3 regions of the Saccharopolyspora hordei genome follow, and region 2 is predicted to be linked to each of the others. Evidence: riboswitches for the same ligand, from Rfam matches in the RefSeq annotation. Region 2 holds a riboswitch; each other region holds the start of a gene.
What was found. Region 2 has a riboswitch for thiamine pyrophosphate ahead of thiO (glycine oxidase ThiO). Riboswitches for the same ligand answer to the same signal wherever they lie in the genome.

Region 1 (6,993 bases), 5.0 Mb from region 2:
CAGGCGCAGCGGCCCGACGGTCAGCCGCAGCGGCCCCTCGGAGACCGGGGTGTGCGTCTCGGCCAGCCACCGGCGCAGCAGCACCGACGCGCGCTGGTGCGACTGCCCGGCAAGGTCGACTCCACTCGTCACGCGAAAGCTCCTCGGAACGGGTACGTGAGCGCAGCCTAACCTAACCGGCCCGTCACACGGCAGTGCCATCGAACACCCCACCCCTCATCTGCCCACTGTGGACGGACCCGGTGTGTCTCCGCAGGTCGCCAGCACCCGGCTGACCACCCAGCGCAATTACCTGATCAGGTGATGATCGCGGTGTCTCACTGGGCGAACGCGAAGCAACGCCCCTACTCTCCGAGCTATCGGATCACCCCCACCGCCCGGAGAGGAGTTCACCCATGGATGACGCCGACTCCGTCGTTCCGCTCCGGCCGGGATTCGACATCCAGGTCCGCGGTTTCAACCGAAACCAGGTCATCGAACACATCGAACTGCTGGAGGACCAGCTGCGGCTGGTCACCATCGACCGCAACGAGGCCGCGCAGCTCAACAGCGACCTGCGCAAGCTCTGCGACGACACCCGCCGCGCGCTGGACGCGGCCGAGGAGCGCCTCCGGCGCATCGAGTCCTCCGACACCGGCCTGCCCGCCGCCTCGCAGCGCGTGCAGAACATGCTCTCGATCGCCGAGGAGGAGGTGCAGACCCTCCGCGAGCAGGCCCGGCGGCAGGCCGAGATCATCCGCGGCACCGCCGAGAACGAGGCCCGCGAGCTCATCCGCGAGGCCGAGCAGACCGCGAACGAGCTGCGCGAGGAGTGCAACCAGCTGATCGCCGAGGTCGAGGAGCGCCGCGCCCAGCTGCACCGCGAGCACGACCAGAAGGCCAGCGAGCTGCGCGCCAAGGAACACCGGATGCGGCAGAACATCCGCGCCGAGTACAAGCGGGTCATCGCCGCCGCGCAGGAGGAGGCCGACGCGCTGATCGCGCAGACCCGGAAGCAGTGCGGCCAGTGGGACGCCGAGACCGAGCAGATGCGCCTGCAAGCGCTGGAGGAGATCAACGCCCACCAGCAGCGCCTGGAGGAACTGCACGCCTCGGTGCTGTCCTCGATGGACCAGGCGCAGCGCATGCTCGGCGCCTCCATCGACGAGCTGCGCACCCACCCGCCCGCGACGGCCCCGGTCACCGCCGAGCCGGCCCCGACCGCAGAGCCGGCCGCCGCCGGCGAACCGGACCCGGAACCCGAGGCGGAGCTGCCGGTCCAGCTGCCGGAGCAGCGCGACGACGTGCAGACGTTCCTCATCCCCATGGACGGTGCGCACCCGAGCACCAACGGTGCGACCCCGCAGCCCGGACCCGCCCGATAGGACTGATCGGAGCTTTCACGTGGAACTGCTCGTGCTGATGTTCGTCACCGGTTTCGCGTCCGCCACGCTGGTCTTCTGGCCACTGCTGCACCGGGCGAACCGCCGGCTCGGCGAGCAGGACTCCGCACCACCACGCGGCAAGCACGCGCTGCGCACCCCGGCTCCGCCGAAGGTCACCCGCCGGACGACCGCCCCGCACGCGGCACTCGCCGAACGACCGGAGGAGGAAGCGTCCGCGCAGCAGGCCGACCCGGCGGCTCGCGACGCGGCCGCGCCCGAACCGGGACCGGCTGCTCAGGAGGCGGCTGCGCAGCAACCCGCGCCGGCGGCCGAGCCGGGACCAGCGACGGCCGAGGAGCCTTCCGCCGCCCAGACCGAGTCCGGTGAGGCCGAGGCGGAGGAGGCGGCCCCGCCGGCGCAGCGCACGACGGAACCGGTCGAGCTGCCCGAGCTGCCGACCGACCTGTTCGAGAAGCACTTCGAGGCCAAGTTCAACCGCACCCGCCAGCGCCTCGCCCGGCTGCGCGCCGAGATCGGCGAGGAGTGACCAACCGGGCCACCCGCGTCCAGGAGCACCAGGTCCCGCGACTTCAGTCGTCGGAGCTGGTGCTCGTCGTCTCGGGCGGGTCGACCTGGCGCTCCTGCTCCTCCCGGCGGCGGTCGGCGACGTAGAACGGCGCGGCGGCGAGCACGGGCACCATCATGCCCAGGAAGACGATCAACAGCGAAGAGCCCACGGCGCGTGAAACCCCGTCCAGGGTGAGAGAAGAGGGAAGCCACGCCGGAACTGGCGTGTCGCTGAGCACATCGTTCCGGCCCTCACCGTTCGTTAGCGCCCCCGGTCTGTGCCGCGGGTCACACGACACGGCTCCGCCTTGCCCCGCAACAGGTTCCAGCGCCTAGCGGAGGAACCGGGCGGTCGGCCAGGCCTCCCTGTGCCACGCGCTGTCCCAGAACAGCCACTCGTACTCGGTGGCGCGGGTGAACGCCGCCAGCATCTTCCGCCGGACCACGTCACCGGCGCTCGCGGCGACCCGGTCGACGAGCTCGCGCGCGGTGAGCACCGACGCGGCGAACTCCTCGTCGGCGTAGGTCTGGATCCACGCCCGGTACGGGTGGTCGGCGGCGCCTCCGGTCGCCTCCAGGATCGTGCTGCCCACGTGCTGGTACACCCAGAAGCACGGCAGCAGCGCCGCGAGCAGCACCGGGTAGGGCGCGCCCAGCGCGCAGGCGCGCAGGTACGAGGTGTAGGCCAGGCAGGTCGGCGAGGTGTCGACACCCTCGACCTCCTCGTCGGACAACCCGAACTCGGCGACGTAGCCGGCGTGCAGCCGGCGCTCCTCGACCAGGGCGCCCTGGGCCGCCCCGGACAGGAACGCGGCGTCCTCGGCGGTGTCGGCACGGGTCGCCGCGGCCGCCAGGGCCTGCGCGAACCCGACCAGGTAGCGGGCGTCCTGCACGATGTAGAAGGCGAACACCTCGCGGTCCAACGTGCCGTCGGTGAGCGCGACGTTGAACGGGTGCTCGACGATCGCGCGTTGCAGGCCGGCGGTGTGCTCCCAGGCCTGCGCGCAGAAACCGTCAGCGGGCGGGGCGGGCAACGTGCTCATCAGCAGTCCTCGTCTCGGGGGGCGCGATCCCGGTGGAGACCAGGCACCCGGCCTCCATCGGAGTTGCGGATCGGACAACGACGTGGGGCCGGAGGGCTGGTCACCACCAGCGGTAGAAGTGGTGCACCGGGCCGTGGCCGTGGCCGACGTCCAGCTGCTCGGCGGCGCGCAGCGCCCCGGTGAGGTAGTCCTTGCTCTCGCGCACCGCCGTCAGCCAGTCCGGGCGCTGCGGGCGCAGCGCCGCGATCGCGGCCGAGAGGGTGCAGCCGGTGCCGTGGTCGTTGGTGGTCGCGACCCGCTCGCTGGACAGGAACTCGCTGACCCCGTCGCCGTGGAGCAGGTCCACACTGGACTCACCGGCCAGGTGGCCGCCCTTGAGCAGCACCTGCTTGGCACCGAGACCGGCCAGCCGCTCGGCCTGGGCCGGCATGCCCTCGACGTCGGTGAGCTCCGGCTCGCCCAGCAGGTCCGCCGCCTCCGGCAGGTTCGGCGTGATCAGGTCGACCCGCGGCAGCAGCTCGTCGCGCAACGCGCCCACCGCGTCCGGCGCGAGCAGCCGGTCCCCGCTCTTGGCGACCATGACCGGGTCCAGCACCACGTGCGGCGGCGCGTAGCGGTCCAGCACCTCGATCACCGCGTGGATCACTCCGGCGTTGGCCAGCATGCCGATCTTGACCGCGTCCACCCGCACGTCGTCGAGCAGCGTGACCAGCTGGGCGGTGACGAACTCCGGCGGCACCTCCTGCACCTCGACCACCCCGGTGGTGGTCTGCGCGACGAGCGCGGTGATCACGGACATGCCGTAGGCACCGTTCGCCGAGAACGCCTTGAGGTCGGCCTGGACACCGGCACCGCCGCTGGGGTCGGTGCCCGCGATGGTGAGCACGTTGGGAAGCATGACGTCCCTCCGCTAGTACTAGCTAGGTCAGGTTCAACGGGTCTGTTCTCAGCCCGGCGCACCGGGCACCCCGCGTCACTGGTGACCAACCTATCCCGGCGGGACCGGTTAGTCGATGAGTCCGACCACCGAACCCGCGCTGACCACCTCGCCGGGCCGGACCTGGTGCCAGAGCGTCCCGGTCGCCAGCGCCGACACCCACCCGACGGCATCACCGGACGCCCGCACCTCGGCCAACCGGTCGCCGACGTGCACCGCGCTCCCGTCCGCGGCCAACCACCGCACCAGCACCCCGCGCACCGGGGCCCGCCCGGCAGGGCGCCGCCCCAGCTCGGGGAAGAGCAGCTCGGTCATCCCCACCCCCCTGGTTGCCGGCGAACAACTCAGCATCGCTCCGGGCGCACGCGCCGACAAGACCGCGCGTTCCGGCAGCTGGAGGGCCCGCCCCCAGGCCGGGCGCGAGCGATCGTCGCCGTACCCGACGGAACCGCGAGCGACGGTGAAGAGCGATCGATTTCACAGCGTGAATGGGCCCACCGGCGGGAGTAACGGCGCTTCACCGCCGACTAAACTCACCGACGATGGAAACCACGACCGATGCTCCGAGCTTCGCCCGTTCCCGGCGGCCCCGCCGACCGGAAGATCCCGCGCGGATCTGGGCCCCGTTGGCGGACCTGACCGAAGCCGCCGTCGCGGCGGCCGGATCGGGGACGGTGGCGATCACCCGCGGCTTCGACCGCAACAGCAGGCAGCGCGCCAAGGCGCTGCGCGACCTGCTGCGCGAGCGGGACGTCGCGGCGATCGAGGTGACCCCGGCGCCGGGCAGCGACCGGCTGCTCGAGGACGTCGACGTCACCGCGGTGGTCAACCTGGTCGGTGCCGGTTCGTGGCAGCCCTACCGCATCGCCGCGCAGCTGCGCGCTCCCGTGCTCACGCCGAAGCCGGGCGAGACCGCGGGCGAGCAGGTCACCCGTGACGTCATCGCGCTGGTCGGTGACTCGGGCAAGCGCGACGTGGCGCTCTCGCACGTCGCGGTGCGCTCCGAGGACCCCACCGCCAGTCGGCTGACCCTCACCCACAGCGGCGAGCAGCTGACCGTCGCCGGCGGTTGGCTGACCGTGCAGGTGCAGGGGCACGAACTGCAGGTGCAGGTCGGCGGCGAGGGCGTCGCCGAGCAGACGATCACCGCGGGCGAGGTGCGCGTCGAGGCGTTCGACGCGCCGCACCGGCTGGTGCGCGACGAGCTCCCGATCGCGGACTTCGAAGGGGCGGTCACCTTCACCGCCGAGCCCGAGGGGCTCGTGGTCCGTCCGGTCTGAGGCACCAGCACGACGACCGCGAGGCGCCGGGCAGCTGCTGCCCGGCGCCTCGTGCGCTTCCGGCGGAGGAGCGGCGTCACGTCCGGCCCGCTCCGGCGTCCCACGATCACGAGCGCGAACCGCACCAAGGAGGCACGAGATCGTGGAGCCCACCAAGGAGTGGCACGTGAGCTGCCGCGATGTCGCGGGAAGGCGACGAGACCTGTCGGTGTTCATCAACCAGGGGGACGTCGTGGTGGTGGCGCCCCCGGGCGAGACGGCCGTGCTCTCGCCGCTGGAGGTGGGCAGGCTGCGGGCGGCGCTGCGCGACGCCGTGGTGTCCGCGGCTGACCAGGACTGATCGGCCGGGCCCTTCCTGTTCCGGCCAGGTTGGGTCATTATCTACTCTCGAGTAGCTTCGCGGACGAGAGGTGGATGCGTGAGCGTGTTGTGGCAGCGGGTGCTGGCCCCGCTGAGCCGGGTTCCCGAAGGCCTCCACACGGCGTTCGTGCTGGCCCAGCGCGGGGTGGTCCGGCCCATGCGGCCGGACAAGCTGCTGCGCATCGGCCGCGCCTGGCGGCACTGGGGCGTCACGCCGCCGCTGGGCTTCGCGGTCGGCGCCGTGCGCCACCCGGACCGCCCGGCGGTGATCGACGAGCGCGGCGCGCTCAGCTACGCAGAGCTCGAGCAGCGCACCTCCCGGCTGGCCAACGGCCTGCGCAGGCGCGTCACGCCGGGGACCCGCATCGGTGTGCTGTGCCGCAACCACCACGGGCCGGTCGAGACGGTCCTCGCGGCGGCCAAGCTCGGCGTGGACGTGGTGCTGCTCAACACCGGCCTGAGCGGCCGGCAGGTCGCCGACGTCATCGCCGAGCAGCAGGTCAGCGTGCTGGTGCTGGACGCCGAGTTCCGCGCCCAGCTGCCGGAGCTGCCCACCGAGGTCGACCAGGTGCTGGCCTGGACCGACGGCACCACCCGGCACGACACGCTGGAGCACCTGATCGCCACGTCCTCGCCCCGGCGCCCGACCCGGCCGCGGCGGCACGCCCGGATGATCGTGCTCACCTCCGGCACCACCGGCACCCCCAAGGGCGCGCGCCGCCCGGACCCGCCGAGCCTGTCGCCGGCGGCCTCGGTGCTGTCCCGGATCCCGCTGGACAGCGGCGAGCGGATGCTCATCAGCGCTCCGCTGTTCCACACCTGGGGGCTGGCCGCCTTCCAGCTGGCAGCCGTGCTCGGCGCGACGCTGGTGCTGCGCCGCAAGTTCGACCCGGAGGAGGCGCTCGCCTGCGTGCAGCGCCACCGGTGCACGGCGATGTTCGCGGTGCCGGTGATGCTCCAGCGCATCCTGGACCTGCCCGAGGAGGTCCGCGCCCGCTACGACCACAGCTCGCTGCGGATCGTGGCCAGCAGCGGCTCGGCGCTGCCCGCCGACCTGGCCACCCGGTTCCAGCGCACCTTCGGCCCCGTGCTGCACAACCTCTACGGCTCGACCGAGGTGTCGTGGGTGAGCATCGCCACACCGCAGGACCTGCGCGCGGCACCGGGCACCGCGGGCCGGCCGCCCCGGGGCACGCGGGTGCGCATCCTCGCCGAGGACGGCAGCCCCGTCGAGCGCGGCGAGACCGGACGCATCTTCGCGGGCAACGCGATGCTCTTCGACGGCTACACCAACGGTGGCCGCCGGGAGGTCCGCGACGGCCTGATGTCCACCGGCGACCTGGGGCGCATCGACGCCGCCGGTCGGCTCTTCGTCGTCGGCCGCGAGGACGACATGATCGTCTCCGGTGGCGAGAACGTCTACCCGAAGGAGACCGAGGACG
Region 2 (6,993 bases):
GTTCCACGACGAGACGCTGCCCGCCGAACCGGCCAAGACGGCGCACTTCTGCTCCATGTGCGGCCCGAAGTTCTGCTCCATGAAGATCACCCAGGACATCCGGGAGCTCGCCGAGGAGCGCGGGCTCACCACCGTCGAGGCGATCGAGGCGGGCATGCGGGAGAAGTCCGAGGAGTTCGCCCGCACCGGCGGCGAGATCTACCTCCCCCTGGCCGACTGACACCCCGCAGGCGCCCCTCCGGCGTGCCGCACCCGCCGCGCGCCGGAGGGGCGCGGCCCCGGGGCTGCTTCCGCTCCTCGCACTGCCGCGCGAGAGGCGTGACCTCCGACGAAGGGAGCAGGTCGTAGCATGGGTCCGATGCACGAGACCTCGGCGGAGCACGCAGCACGGCCCGCGAACGACACCGCCCCACCGACCGCGCTGACCATCGCCGGCTCGGACTCCGGGGGCAGCGCCGGGATGCACGCCGACCTGCGCGCGTTCTTCGCCTGCGGGGTGCACGGGATGACCGCGGTCACCGCGGTGACCGTGCAGAACACCGTCGGCGTCACCGGGCTGGTGGAGATCCCGCCGGAGACCGTCGCCGCGCAGGTCGAGGCGGTGGCCTCGGACATCGGGGTGGACGCCGCCAAGACCGGGGTGCTCGCCTCCGCGGCGACCATCGAGGCGGTGCTGGAGGTCTGCGACGCCCACGGCATCGGCCGCGGCGGTCGCACGCCGTTCGTGGTGGACCCGGTCGCCGCCTCCCGCAGCGGTGAGCCGCTGCTGCGCCAGGACGCCCTGGACGCGCTGCGCCACGAGGCCTTCCCCCGCGCCTCCCTGGTGACCCCCAACCTCGACGAGGTGCGGCTGCTCACCGGCATCGACGCCCGCACCCGCGCCGACCTGCTGGACGCGGCCAAGGCGATCTACGACTTCGGCCCGGAGTGGGTGCTGATCAAGAGCGGGCACCTGCCCGACGACCCGGAGTGCGTCGACCTGCTCTACGACGGCTCGACCGCCACCCCGCTGGCCGGTCCCCGCTACGCCACGGTGCACACGCACGGCGCCGGCGACGTCTTCGCCTCGGCGATCACCGCGGCGCTGGCCAAGGGCGCCTCGATGCCGGACGCGGTGCGCGCCGGCAAGCGGTTCGTCACCCGCAGCGTGGAGCACGCCTACCCGCTCGGCGCCGGGGTGGGGCCGGTGTCGACGTTCTGGCGGGTCAGCCCGCGGTCCTACTGACACGCCGACACCCCCCATGAGCCCCCTAATAGAGTGATTTTCATCCCGGATCCGTAACCCGAATGGTGTGGCTCATCGACAACCTTGTCGAGAAGCGCGTATTTCCCAGGACCGCACGCCTCTGCCGCGCGCGGTCCGCTGCGCGCTGCGCGGACGATCATGAACAGGGGTTTTCGACAGCGTGGGCGACTCGGTCAGGACTGCTCAGTCGGCGGTGAGCACGTGGGCCCGGCAACTGCTGGCCACCGAGGCCGGGGCACCGGACCCGCACCAACGCCAGTACGCGGTGCTGGTGGTGGCGGCGGTGGTCGCGGGCACCGCGTTCGGCTGGTTGTTCGACCTGCAGACCCCCGCGCTGATGGCCGGGCTGACGGCGGTGCTCGCGCTGGTCGCCACCGGCGGCCAGTCGCTGCGCTCGGACCTGCGCCGGTTCGTCTGGTTCACCCCCGCGCTGGTGCTGGTGATGACCGTCGGCCCGCTGCTGGCGAACGTCCCGGTGCTGGCCTGGCTGGTGGTGGCGCTCGTCGTCTTCGGCGCCGGCATGCTGCCCGCGCTCGGCGAGCACTACCGGGTCGGCGGGCAGACCTTCGCCGCGGCGACCCTGGTGTCCACCACGACCGGCCTCGGCAGCGACCAGCCGGCGTGGGTGCTGCTGGCCGCCTCCGCGTCCGGTGCGGTGTTCGCCCTGCTGCTGCGGGTGCTCATCGGGCTGAGCGACCCCGGCCGGGCGACCCGGGTGGCCGTTGCGCGGACGTTGACCGAACCCGGCCCCGGTGTCGTCGAGTCGGCCGCCGCCGCGTGGCGGGCTGACGGCTCCAGCACCTGGCTCGGCGAGGTGCTGGCCGGTGCCACGCGCTTCCGCGCCGCTCGCGAGGTGCTGCTCGCGCAGGCCCAGCAGAGCGACCGCATCGAGGCCGAGCGGCTGCACCGGATCGTCGCGGAGGCCGACGAGGTCGCCGCCGAGCTGGCCAGGGCGGTGCGCGCCCGCGCCTGCACCGGGCTGCCCCACGCCGCGCGGCGCGACCCGGCGGAGGCGGTGCTGGCCCGGGGCGGTCGGCAGGACCTGCCGGACGCGGTGCGCGGGCTCAACGAGGGCCTGGACCGGATCCGCGCCACCGTGGTGCGCCGCGTCGAGACCCCGCTGCCCCCGCAGGCCCCCGGGGCACGCCGGGAACGGCTGAAGGGCGCGGTGCGGGCGCACCTGTCGCTGCGCTCGTCGCTGTTCCGGCACGCGATCCGCTGCACGCTCGCGGTGTCCCTCGGCATGGTGATCGTGCTGCTGCTGCGCGACCCCTCGGCGTCGAGCCTGCTGCTCGCGCTGTACGTGGTGCTCCAGCCCGCGGCCCGGGACAGCATGACCGGCGCGTTGGAGCGCACCGGTGGCGCGGTGCTCGGCGTGACCGCGCTGGCCCTGCTCATCACGCTGCTGCCCGGGGCGTTCCTGCTGGTGCCGCTGGTGATCGGCGGGATGCTGCTGAGCATGCCCCGGCTGCGCACCGAGTACCAGGCGCTGCTGAGCTGCCTCATCGTGATCACCGTGGTGGACCAGGCGATGCGGCTGGACCGGCCGCTGGTCAACGTCGGGATCAGCTTCGCCGCGAACACCGCGGTCGGCGCCGCCATCGCGCTGATCGTCGGCTACGTCGCGTACCTGGTGCTGCCCAGCAGCATCCTGCCGGACGTGCGGGGCGCGGTGCGCTCGACGGTGTGGGCGGTGTCCGAGCTGCTGCGCAGCGTCCGCGCGGCCGGCCAGGGCGTCGACCTGCCCGCGGCCCTGCAGGCGGCGAACGTGCTGGCGCTGCGGCGCACCCAGGACCTGATGGGCGTGCCCGCGCTGCTGGACGGCACCGGCGAGGAGACCGACGACGAGCGCGCCACGCGGGACGCGGCGATCGCCCTCGACGCGCTGCGCCAGGACGTGTCGACGCTGGCCTTCCGGCCGGAGGCCGAGCAGGCGGTGGCGGTGCCGGCGCTGCGCGCGGTGGACGACCTGCTGGGCGGCAAGCCGACGGCGAAGATCCCGGACGTGCCGGAGGGCAGCGCCCCGGCGACGGAGCTGCTGGCCAGCTCGCTGCTGGAGAACGCGCTGCACGCCCGGCACGCGATCGACCGCACCTTCGGCTACGACAACCCGTGGAAGAGCTACACGATCTCCTTCGTCCGCCCCGAACGTCTCCACATCCGCTGACCCGCGGCGGGCCGGTTCCGAGCGCTGGGGCGGGACGCGGTCCCCAGCGACCGACCCGACCACGGCACCGTCCCCGCGCACCGTCGAGGCGAGAACGCGCGTGCCCTCGGCGAGCAGGAGGGAAGGGCACCTCCGCTCAACTGCGTTGGCGGAAGGTGCCCTTCACCTCGTGCAGCGCGGCCGGGGTTGAACGGTTCGTCAGCCCATGGGGCGGCCGGGGCTGGAGGCTTCGGCCCAGAAGCGCTTCGGGATGCGGCCCGCGAGGGACGCCAGGCGGCCCGCCTCGACCGCCGACCGCATGGCCGCCGCCATGCGCTCCGGGTCCTGGGCGCGGGTCACCGCCGTGGCCAGCAGCACCGCTGAGCAGCCCAGTTCCATCGCCAGGGCCGCGTCGGAGGCGGTGCCGATGCCCGCGTCGAGGATGATCGGCACCGAGGCCCGGGAGACGATCATCTCGATGTTGTGCGGGTTCCGGATGCCCAGGCCGGTGCCGATCGGCGAGCCCAGCGGCATCACCGCGGCGCAGCCGACCTCCTCCAGCTTCAGCGCCAGCACCGGGTCGTCGTTGGTGTAGGCCAGCACCACGAAGCCCTGGTCGACCAGCTGCTCGGCGGCGTCCAGCAGCTCCACCGGGTCAGGCAGCAGGGTGTCGTCGTCGGCGACGACCTCCAGCTTGACCCAGTTCGTCTCCAGCGCCTCGCGCGCGAGCTGGGCGGTCAGCACCGCCTCGGCCGCCGTCCGGCAGCCCGCGGTGTTGGGCAGCGCCTCGATGCCGAGCTTGGCCAGCAGGTCGAGCACACCGGTCCGGCCGCCGGCGTCCGCGCGGCGCATCGCCACGGTGGTCAGCTCGGTGCCGGAGGCGATCAGCGCGCGCTCCAGCACCGCGAGGTTCGTCGCCCCTCCGGTCCCGGTGATCAGCCGCGAACCGAACTCGCGGCCGGCGATCACCAACGGGTCGTCCATGTCACCCTCCTTGCACTGCGGTGAGGACCTCGATCGCGGCCCCGGGCCGCAGCTCGGTCCCCGGCCAGCTCGCGCGCGGCACCACGGCGCCGTCCACCGCCACCGCCACGCCCCGTTCGGGGACGCCGAACTCCGCCAGCACCGCAGCGAGGTCGGCGTCGTCGGCGACCTGCCGCGACTCCCCGTTGATCACGACGTCCACTGCTGTCCTCCCCATCGACTCGGATCGGCGGCCTTGACCAGCGCGTCCGGCTCCCCGCCGCGCAGCAGCGCGAGCACCGCGTCCGCGGTCACCGGGGCGAGCAGGAAGCCGCCGCGGTGGTGCGCGGTGGCGGCCAGCACGCCCGGCTCCAGCCAGCCGAGGACGGGCAGGTTGTCGTCGGTGCTGGGCCGCAGCCCCGCCCTGACCTCGACCAGCTCGTACTCCGCGATGCCCGGCAGCACCTGCTCGGCGTCGGCGATGAGGTCGCGCACGCCGCCCACGGTGACCGCGGTGTCGAACCCGACCTCGTGCTGGGTCGCGCCGAGCACCAGTCCCCCGTCGTCGCGCGGCACCAGGTAGACCGGCCGCCCGTGCACCGGTCCGCGGACGGTGCGGCTCGGCGGCGGCAGCGCCGTGGACCGCGCGCGCAGCCGCAGGATCTCGCCCTTGACCGGCCGGATCCGGCCCCGCAGCGCGGGGTGCAGCTCGCCGGAGTGCGCCCCGGCGGCGATCACCGCCACGTCGCAGTCCACAGTGGAGCCCTCGAGCTCCACCGCGCCCGCGCGCACCGCCTCCGCGCGCGCCGCGACGAACTCCACCCCGGCCGCCGTCGCCGCCGCGCGCAACGCGGCCAGCGCCTGGCGGTTGTCGACCGCGAGGTCACCGGGGACGTCGAGGCCGCCGCGCACCGCGGGCCCCAACGACGGCTCCCGCCGTCGCGCCTCGCGCCCGGACAACCGGGTCACGGTGCGGCCCCGGCGGGCCAGGTAGTCGGCCAGATCGTCCAGCAGGGCCCGGTCGGCGCTGTCCACCCCCACCACCAGGGTGCCCTCGCGGCGCAGACCGGACGGCAGACCGGACGCGCGGCTCAGCTCGTCGGCGAACGCGGGCCAGCGCTCCAGCGACGCGCTGCCCAGCTCCAGCAGCTCCTCCTCGCCGGGCCAGGCCTCGGCGATGGGCGCGAGCATGCCGCCCGCCACGAACGACGCCCCGGACGCCGGTTCCGGGTCGACCACCTGCACTCGGTGCCCGGCGGACGCTGCGCGCCAGGCGACGGACAACCCGATGACCCCGCCGCCGATGACGACGACGTGTTCGGTTCGCTTCCCAGACAACTCCACGCTCCCTGCGCCGGCATGACCCGGATCAGGTTCGACGGTCGGGGCCTGCGCCCCCTCTCAGCCCGGCTGCCGGGCTCCCGTGCTCACCGCCCCACACCGTACCCCTCGACGGCGCCGGTTCCGAGCCCGCTGCCGTGCGCACCGAAGACGGGTAGGGCTGCTCCGTCTGGAGCTACCCTGTGGGGCATGCCTGGACTGGACGGCTTCGGCATCCGCGCCCGCCTCGCCGAGGCGAAGCTCTACCTGTGCACCGACGCGCGCACCGAGCGCGGCGACCTCGCGGAGTTCGTGGACGCCGCGCTGGACGGCGGGGTGGACATCGTGCAGCTGCGCGACAAGCAGCCCAGCGGCGCACCGCTGGAGGCCCGGCACGAGCTGGCCGCCCTGGAGGTGCTGGCCGAGGCGTGCGTCCGGCACGGCGCCCTGCTGGCGGTCAACGACCGCGCGGACATCGCGCTGGCCGCCGAGGCCGACGTCCTGCACCTGGGGCAGGACGACCTGCCGGTGGAGGTCGCGCGGCGCATCGTCGGTGACCAGATCGTCATCGGCCGCTCCACGCACGACGTGGTGCAGGCCGACGCCGCGGCGGCCGAGCCGGGCGTGGACTACTTCTGCACCGGCCCGGTGTGGACGACGCCGACCAAGCCGGGGCGGCCGGCGGCCGGGCTGGACCTGGTGCAGCACGCGGCGGAGCACCGCGGGCACGGCCGGCCGTGGTTCGCCATCGGCGGCATCAGCCTGGACAACCTCGACGAGGTGGTGAAGGCCGGCGCGGAACGGGTCGTGGTGGTCCGCGCGATCACCGAGGCCGAGGACCCGGGCGCTGCCGCCCGCGAGATCCGCGCCCGCCTCCCCTGACCCCGCACAGGCCGACGCGCCGGGCTGCGTGCGCGCGTCCGGACACGAGAACGGCCCCCGGCACCGGTGCCGGGGGCCGTCTTCAGTGGGGACCGATCACTGCGTGAGCAGGGTCAGGCCGTAGGCCGACAGGATCGGGTTGACCGGCTGGAAGTAGGTCGTGCCGCCGGAGCTGCAGTTGCCCGAACCGCCCGAGGTCACGCCCTGCGCCTGGTCGCCGGAGATGAACGAGCCACCCGAGTCACCGGGCTCGGCGCAGACGTTGGTGCGGGTCAGACCGCTGACGGTGCCCTCCGGGTACTGCACGGTCTGGCTCTTCGCCTCGATCGAGCCGCAGTGCCAGCCCGTGGTCGAGCCGGAGCGGCAGACCGACGAGCCCTCCGAGGCCTCGGTGGAGCCACCGACCGCGACGGTGCTGCCGTCGTAGCGGTTCACC
Region 3 (6,993 bases), 3.2 Mb from region 2:
CGCAGCAAACAGCACCGCGGGTGTCAACCAGCGGTCGCGGCGTCCCACGTTGCGGACCGCAGTGCGGCGATCCCGTCCGCCGGGGCGCTGGCGAGCCCCTCGCTCACCGCGAAGGCTTCCAGCTCGTCGTCGGTGGCCATCCGGGTCGGGTCCACCGGGCTGACCAGGTGGGCGTAGACCGCGGCCGGGGCGAGCCCGGACAGCCCCACCAGGGCGAACGCCGCCTCGGCGAGCAGCGCCGGGTCGCCCACCGCATCGCCGACCGCGACCGGCACGACGTGGCCTGGCCGGGTGAAGTCCTCGGGGGCGGTGTGCGGAGCGGCGAGCAGGCGCGCCGTCCGGGCCCGGTCCGCCGCGGAGATGCCGGTGCTCACCCCGGCGCTGGCGTCCACCGTGACGCACGCGGTCGGCCCGCGGTGCCCGGTCCTCGGTGACATGGGCGGGAGCACGAGCTCGTCGCAGCGCTCGCCGGAGAGCGCCACGCAGAGGAAGCCCGACGAGCAGCGCACCGCGAAGGCCGTCAGCTCGACGTCCGCTCGCGCCGCGGCGAACACGACGCCGCCGCCGTCGGCGCAGCCGTGCACCACCACGGCCCGGCCGGCCGCGACCTCCTGCGCCGCGCGGACGGCCGCACCGCCCCGCGGTCCGTCGAGCAGTGCTGCGCTGTCCCGTTCTTCGCTCACGTCCTTCTCCTGTCGCGCTGCCTCCCAGTGGACCGTGCGTCCACAGAGGACCGATAGCGCACCTCCTGCGCCTCGCCGAGCATCATGGCGCGGCACGCCGCGGTCAACGACCGCGTCCCACCCCCTGGAACCGGCGTCCTGCTGCTTGACACCGCGTCGATCACCTCCATAGCGTCGCCGCGTGCTCCGACCGGTGTTGCTGACCAGCCGCTCCCACGTGGACCTGCTGCGCGTGGCGTCCGCGGCCTGTTCGCGCTCCTGACCCAGCAACCGGACACCTCGGGCACCGCAGCGCGCCCCGGCGCACGGCCGCGGTGGCCCGGCACGGCCGTCGCCGCAGGAGGCAGCAGATGACCGCGAGCACGCACGTCGAGGCACCCGGGACCCCGCGGACGCGGGACGTCCGCACGGTGATCGTGTCCAGCCTGATGGGCACCACCGTCGAGTGGTACGACTTCTTCCTCTACAGCACCGCAGCCGGGCTGGTCTTCGACGAGCTGTTCTTCCCCGCCGACAACCCGACGGTGTCCACCGTGCTGGCGTTCGCGACCTTCTTCGTCGGGTTCGTCGCGCGACCGCTCGGTGGTGTCCTCTTCGGACACATCGGCGACCGCATCGGCCGCAAGCGCACGCTGGTCACCACGATGCTGCTCATGGGCGGCGCCACGGCGCTGATGGGCGCCCTGCCCACCTACGACGACATCGGCGTGCTGGCACCGCTGCTGCTGGTGCTGCTGCGCGTGGTGCAGGGCCTGGCGATCGGCGGCGAGTGGGCCGGCGCGGTGCTCATGGCGGTGGAGTACGCACCGCCCGGCAAGCAGGCCCGCTACGGCGCCTGGCCGCAGGTCGGCCTGGCGCTCGGTCTGGGCCTGGGAACCGGGGTGTTCGCGCTGCTCGGCCACGTGCTCGACGACGTGCAGTTCCTCGGCTACGGCTGGCGGATCGCGTTCGGGCTCAGCATCGTGCTGGTGTTCATCGGCCTGGTGATCCGGCTGCGGGTGGCCGAGACCCCGGCCTTCGAGCGGATGCGTGCGGCGCGGGAACCGTCCCGCGCCCCGTTCCTGGACCTGTTCCGCGACCGCGTGGTCCGGCGCAACACCCTGCTCGGCGTGCTGTCCCGCTGGGCGGAGGGCGCGGCCTTCAACACCTGGGCGGTGTTCTTCCTGTCCTACGCGACGACGACGCTCGGCCTGCCGCGCACCGACGTGCTGGTGGCCGTGATGGCCGCGGCGATCGTGCTGGCCCTGCTGCTGCCGGTGTTCGGCCGGTACGCCGACCGCTGGACCCCGCGGCGCACCTACGCCGTCGGCGCGACGCTGTTCGCGGCGTCGGTCTTCCCCGCGTTCCTGGCCTTCCAGACCCGCGACCCGCTGCTGGCCGGGCTGGTGGTCGTGCTGGTGCTGGGTGTGGTGCACGCGGTGCTCTACGCGCCGCAGGGCACCCTGTACGCGCAGCTGGCGCCCGTGCAGCTGCGCTACACCGGGATGTCCTTCGTCTACCAGTTCTCCGGCATCTACGCCTCGGGCCTGACCCCCATGGTGATCACCGCGCTGCTGGCGCTCGGCGGTTCGCCGTGGTGGGCCTGCACGTACCTCGCGGTCGCCGGTCTCGTCGGCGCGGGCGCGACGCTGGCGGTGCGCCCGGCCGACCTGCACCTGGCGCGCACCGACTCCTGACCTTCCGGTCGCCGAGGAGCTGAGCGCCACCGTCCACTGCGGACGTCGGCTCCTCCGCGACCGTCGTCCCGGAGGCCGCGAACCCCCGTCGAGCCCCTCCCCGGCTGACCGCGGAGGGGCCGGTGCGGGTGGTCTCGCGGTCCCATCGTCCCTGCGCAGAGGCGACCGGTGCGCGCAGCGCCGCCGGGCGGGAGGGTAGGCTGTGTGGCCGACGACAGGGGAGCGCCGTGACGGGCGCTGAGAGTGCGGGTGAGCCGCAGACCCTCCGAACCTGCTCCGGTTAGCACCGGCGAAGGGAGTTCCAGTGGCGCGCGATGCTGCTTTCCGCTACCGGACGATCGATGTCGTGACCGTGGCCATGCTCGGGGTCGCGATCGGCGTGGCGTTCTGGGGCTGGTCCCAGCTGTACCAGGTGCTGAGCGCCCTCTCCGCGTTCGCGTTCCCGCCGACCTCGGGCCTGTTCGGGGGCGCCTGGCTGCTCGGTGGCGTGGTCGGCGGGCTGGTCGTCCGCAAGCCCGGGGCGGCGCTGGTGACCGAGCTGGTCGCCGCGTCGGTGGAGGCGCTGCTGGGCAACAGCTGGGGGCTGTCGACCGTGGTCTCCGGGGGCTTGCAGGGCCTCGGCGTCGAGCTGGTGCTGGCCGTGTTCCTGTGGAAGCGGTTCGGCCTGGTGGTGGCCGCGCTGGGCGCCGCCGTCGCCGCCGCGTTCGAGTCGGTCTACGAGTGGCAGGTCTACTACCCGGACTGGGCGCTGCCCTACCAGCTCGCCCACCTCGGGTTCTTCGTCGTCTCCGGCGTGGTCATCGCCGGGCTCGGCGGCTGGGCGCTGGTGCGCGGCCTGGCCGGGACCGGGGCGCTGGACGCGTTCGGGCCGGGCCAGGAGCACCACGAGCGGACGGCGGTGTGACCGCCTCGGAGCTGCGCGCGGAGCTGCGGGGTTTCGGCTGGCGGCCGCTGGGGCGCCGCGTGCCCGCCGTCCAGGACCTCGACCTGCGCGTCCGCCCGGGCGAGCGGATCCTGCTGGCCGGTCCCAGCGGAGCGGGCAAGTCGACGGTCGTCCACGCGCTGGCCGGGGTGCTCGGTGGCGCGCTGCCGGGCGAGCGCAGCGGCGAGGTCCGGGTCGACGGCCAGATCGGCCTGCTGCTGCAGAACCCCGGGTCGGCGGTGGTCGCCGACCGGATCGGCCGCGACGTCGCGTTCGGCCCGGAGAACAGCGGGCTGCCGCGCGAGGAGATCTGGCGCCGGGTGGCGGAGGCCCTCGACCTGGTCGGGCTGGACTACCCGGTCGACCGGCCGACCTCGGCGCTGTCCGGCGGCGAGCTGCAACGCCTCGCCCTCGCCGGCGTCCTGGCGCTGCGGCCCTCGTTGCTGCTGCTGGACGAACCGACCTCCATGCTCGACCCGGACAGCGCCGACCGGGTGCGCGCGGCCGTGGCCGACGTCCTGGCCGGCACCGGTGCCTCGCTGGTCGTCGTCGACCACCGGATCGGCCCGTGGCTCGACCTCGTCCACCGCGTGGTCGTGCTCGACGCCGGTGGCCGGGTCACCCACGACGTGAACCCCGCGACCTGCCGCGCCGAGCTCGCCGAGGAGCTCGGCCGCGCCGGGGTGTGGATGCCGGGCCTGCCCGCGCCCGAACCGGTGGACGTGCCTGCGGAGCTGGTGGCCCCGGACTCCCCCGGCCCGCTCCTCGAGGCTCGCGACCTGCGCGTGGACCTCACCACCCGCAGGCTGCGCGGCACGTCCTCGGTGGTGGCGCTCGACGGCGTCTCGGCCGCCGTGCCGCCGGGGCAGGTCTCGGCGCTCACCGGTCCGTCCGGGGCGGGCAAGTCCACCCTCCTCGCGGCGCTGGCGGGCCTGGTCCGCCCCGACCGCGGCAGCGTCAGCGGCACCCCGGTGCCCCTGCACCGGATGCGGTCCGTCGAGCTGGCGCGGACGGTCGGGTGGGTGCCGCAGAACCCGGAGCACGGGTTCCTCACCACCACGGTGCGGCGAGAGGTCGCCCGCACCGCCGAGCGGCTGGGCACCGCCGTGCAGGTCGAGGCGGTCCTGGAGGTGCTCGGGCTGGGCGCGCTGGCCGACGCCAACCCCTACCGGCTCTCCGGTGGCGAGCAGCGTCGGGTCGCGCTCGCCGCGGCGCTCGCGCACCGGCCCAGCGCGGTGATGCTCGACGAGCCGACCGTCGGGCAGGACCGGCACACCTGGGCCACCATCGCCGGGTGGCTGCGCGCCGCCGCGCGTGGCGGCGCCACCGCGGCCGCCGCCACCCACGACCCGGTGCTGATCGACCTCGCCGACCGCGAGACGCGGCTGGCCGGCGGGCGGGTGCTGGCGCGATGACCGGTGTGCTCGCCAAGGCGAACCCCCTGGTGCTGGTGGCGCTGGGGCTGCTGGCGCTGGTCGCGTCGCTGGGGGTGCGGTCGCTGACCACCGCGGTGGTCGCCGCCTGCGCCTACCTGCTCGCCGTGCTGGTCGTGCTCCCGGCGCGCTCCGGGCCCCCGCTGCGGTTCGCCACCGTGGTGCTGGGCGGGCTGTCGGTGGCCTACTCGACGTGGTTGCTCGGCGGCGGGCAGCTCGACGTCGCCGCCACCGCGGGCCTGCGCATCGTGGTGCTGGCGCTGCCCGGGGTGGCGGTGGCTCCGCTCATCGAACCGATGGCGCTGGCCGACCAGCTCGGGCAGCGCCTGCGCCTGCCCCACCGCTTCGTGGTCTCGTTCGCCGCGGCGCTCCAGCGGTTCGAGCAGCTCGGCCAGACCTGGCAGCACCTCTCGCGGGCCCGGCGGTCACGCGGCTTCGGCCCCGGGCGCGGGCCGGTCTCCCGCGCCCGCCACGCCGCCTCGGTCACCTTCGCGCTGCTGGTCACCACCATGCGCGAGGCCACCAGCGCCTCGATCGCGATGGACGCCCGCGGCTTCGCCCGCGCCCACCGGCGCACCTGGGCCGAACCGGCGCCGTGGACCCGGGTGGACACCGCCGTGCTCGGAGTCGGTGCGCTGCTCGCCGCGGTGCCGTACGTGGTCGAGGCGTTGGTGGCGTCCTGACCGGGCCCGTCGCGGGATCCCGTCACGTCGGGCGCCGCGATCTGGTGGGATGTGCGCACGCGGTGAGGAGGCGGGATGACGAGCAGGACCGGGTGGCGGTGGGTCGTCGCGTGCGCGCTCGTGGCCGCGGCGACGGGGTGCGGCGCGGTGCGCGACGCCGGCGGTGGTCCGGCCGCGCCGAGCGAGCCGCCGTCGACCCCCGCGGAGGCGGCCGACCACGCCCCGGCCCGGTTCGCCGCGCAGGTCCTCGCCCGCGCGCGGGAAGCCGACGTCGACCCGCAGCTGCTCATGGCGATCCTGTACAACGAGTCGTACAAGCCGCACGACCCGGACGCCGAACGCGCGTGGCTGCGGCTCGACCCGGACGCCGCGCTGGGTGTGGCCAACATGCACCGGCCCGCCTTCGACGAGGTCAAGTCCGCCCACGGCTTCGCCGACCGCGACTGGCTGGAGCTCCCGGACGACCCCGACCTGGCGATCCGGGCCGCGGCCTGGTACCTGCACGACCTCGCCGCGTCCCTGCCGGACGAGCGCTCCGGCGCCCACACCACCGCCGAGCTGCTCGCGCTGGGCTACAACGCCGGCCCCGGCGCCATGCGCGCTGTCGCGCGGGGCGCCACCCCCGGCCCGCAGGCGCGGTCCTACCTGGACAGGTTGCGCGCCCACTGGGCGAAGGCCGGCGAGGCGCTCACGCGCTGACCGACGCCCGCAGCGCCCGCGCGGTCGCCGACTCCTCGCAGGCCAGCAGCTGCTGCGGGCTTCTCGAGAACACGACGCGGCCGCCGTGGCGACCCGGCCCCGGACCGAGGTCGATCACCCAGTCCGCGCTGCGCACCACCTCCAGGTCGTGCTCGATGACCAGCACCGTGCTGCCGCGCTCGACCAGCCGGTCCAGGACCCGCAGCAGCACCTCGACGTCGGACCGGTGCAGGCCGGTGGTCGGCTCGTCGAGCACGTGGCAGGTGGACCGCTGCCCGGCGGAGAGCTCCTTGGCGATCTTCAGGCGTTGGCACTCCCCACCAGACAGGTCGGTCAGCGGCTGCCCGAGGCGCAGGTACCCCAGCCCCACGTCGACCAGGTGGCCGAGCGCGCGGCCGATCGCCGGGGCGGGCAGCCGGTCCACGGCCTCCGCCACGGTCAGGTCGTCGACGTCGGCGATGGACAGCCCGTCGACGGTGTGCGCCAGGGCCTCGGCGCGGAAGCGGCGGCCGCCGCAGGCCTCGCAGACCGTCTCCTGCCCGTCCAGGAACGCCAGGCCGGTGTGGACCACCCCGGCGCCCTGGCACACCGGGCAGGCGCCCGCGGAGTTCGCGCTGAACAGCGCCGGGCTCGTCCCGGTGCGCCGCGCGAACAGCGCGCGGACCGCCGGCGCGATGCCGCAGTAGGTCAGCGGTGAGGAGCGGCGGTTGGTGCTCACCGGGCGCTGGTCGACGACGGTGGCCTGGTGCTGGGCGACGAACTCCGCGGCGAGGCTGGACTTGCCGGACCCGGCGACACCGGTGAGCACGGTGAGCACGCCGGTCGGCACGTCCACGGTCAGGTCGCGGAGGTTGTTGCGGTCGGCGCCCTCGACGCGCAGCTTCCCCGTCGGCACCC

Region 1: another riboswitch for thiamine pyrophosphate. It lies ahead of thiD (bifunctional hydroxymethylpyrimidine kinase/phosphomethylpyrimidine kinase); the one in region 2 lies ahead of thiO (glycine oxidase ThiO).
Region 3: another riboswitch for thiamine pyrophosphate. It lies ahead of HNR68_RS15850 (ECF transporter S component); the one in region 2 lies ahead of thiO (glycine oxidase ThiO).

What each region holds. Positions count from the first base shown of each region.
Region 1 is NZ_JACCFJ010000001.1:5,263,242-5,270,234, forward strand. Features, by position in the region: gene HNR68_RS24050 (GNAT family N-acetyltransferase) at 1-132, opposite strand, end outside; gene HNR68_RS24055 (DivIVA domain-containing protein) at 396-1,364, shown strand; gene HNR68_RS24060 (hypothetical protein) at 1,384-1,911, shown strand; gene HNR68_RS24065 (hypothetical protein) at 1,955-2,101, opposite strand; gene HNR68_RS24070 (TenA family protein) at 2,264-2,974, opposite strand; gene thiD (bifunctional hydroxymethylpyrimidine kinase/phosphomethylpyrimidine kinase) at 3,075-3,872, opposite strand; TPP riboswitch at 3,860-3,955, opposite strand; gene HNR68_RS24080 (hypothetical protein) at 3,981-4,226, opposite strand; gene HNR68_RS24085 (hypothetical protein) at 4,454-5,191, shown strand; gene HNR68_RS24090 (hypothetical protein) at 5,334-5,531, shown strand; gene HNR68_RS24095 (AMP-binding protein) at 5,610-6,993, shown strand, end outside.
Region 2 is NZ_JACCFJ010000001.1:275,384-282,376, forward strand. Features, by position in the region: gene thiC (phosphomethylpyrimidine synthase ThiC) at 1-220, shown strand, start outside; gene thiD (bifunctional hydroxymethylpyrimidine kinase/phosphomethylpyrimidine kinase) at 359-1,225, shown strand; gene HNR68_RS01330 (FUSC family protein) at 1,440-3,413, shown strand; gene thiG (thiazole synthase) at 3,612-4,376, opposite strand; gene thiS (sulfur carrier protein ThiS) at 4,378-4,578, opposite strand; gene thiO (glycine oxidase ThiO) at 4,566-5,693, opposite strand; TPP riboswitch at 5,685-5,790, opposite strand; gene thiE (thiamine phosphate synthase) at 5,886-6,557, shown strand; gene HNR68_RS01355 (S1 family peptidase) at 6,654-6,993, opposite strand, start outside.
Region 3 is NZ_JACCFJ010000001.1:3,465,166-3,472,158, reverse strand. Features, by position in the region: gene HNR68_RS15860 (3,4-dihydroxy-2-butanone-4-phosphate synthase) at 24-683, opposite strand; gene HNR68_RS27655 (putative leader peptide) at 865-945, shown strand; gene HNR68_RS15855 (MFS transporter) at 1,034-2,359, shown strand; TPP riboswitch at 2,574-2,659, shown strand; gene HNR68_RS15850 (ECF transporter S component) at 2,706-3,263, shown strand; gene HNR68_RS15845 (ATP-binding cassette domain-containing protein) at 3,260-4,696, shown strand; gene HNR68_RS15840 (energy-coupling factor transporter transmembrane component T) at 4,693-5,397, shown strand; gene HNR68_RS15835 (transglycosylase SLT domain-containing protein) at 5,473-6,096, shown strand; gene HNR68_RS27445 (ATP-binding cassette domain-containing protein) at 6,086-6,993, opposite strand, start outside.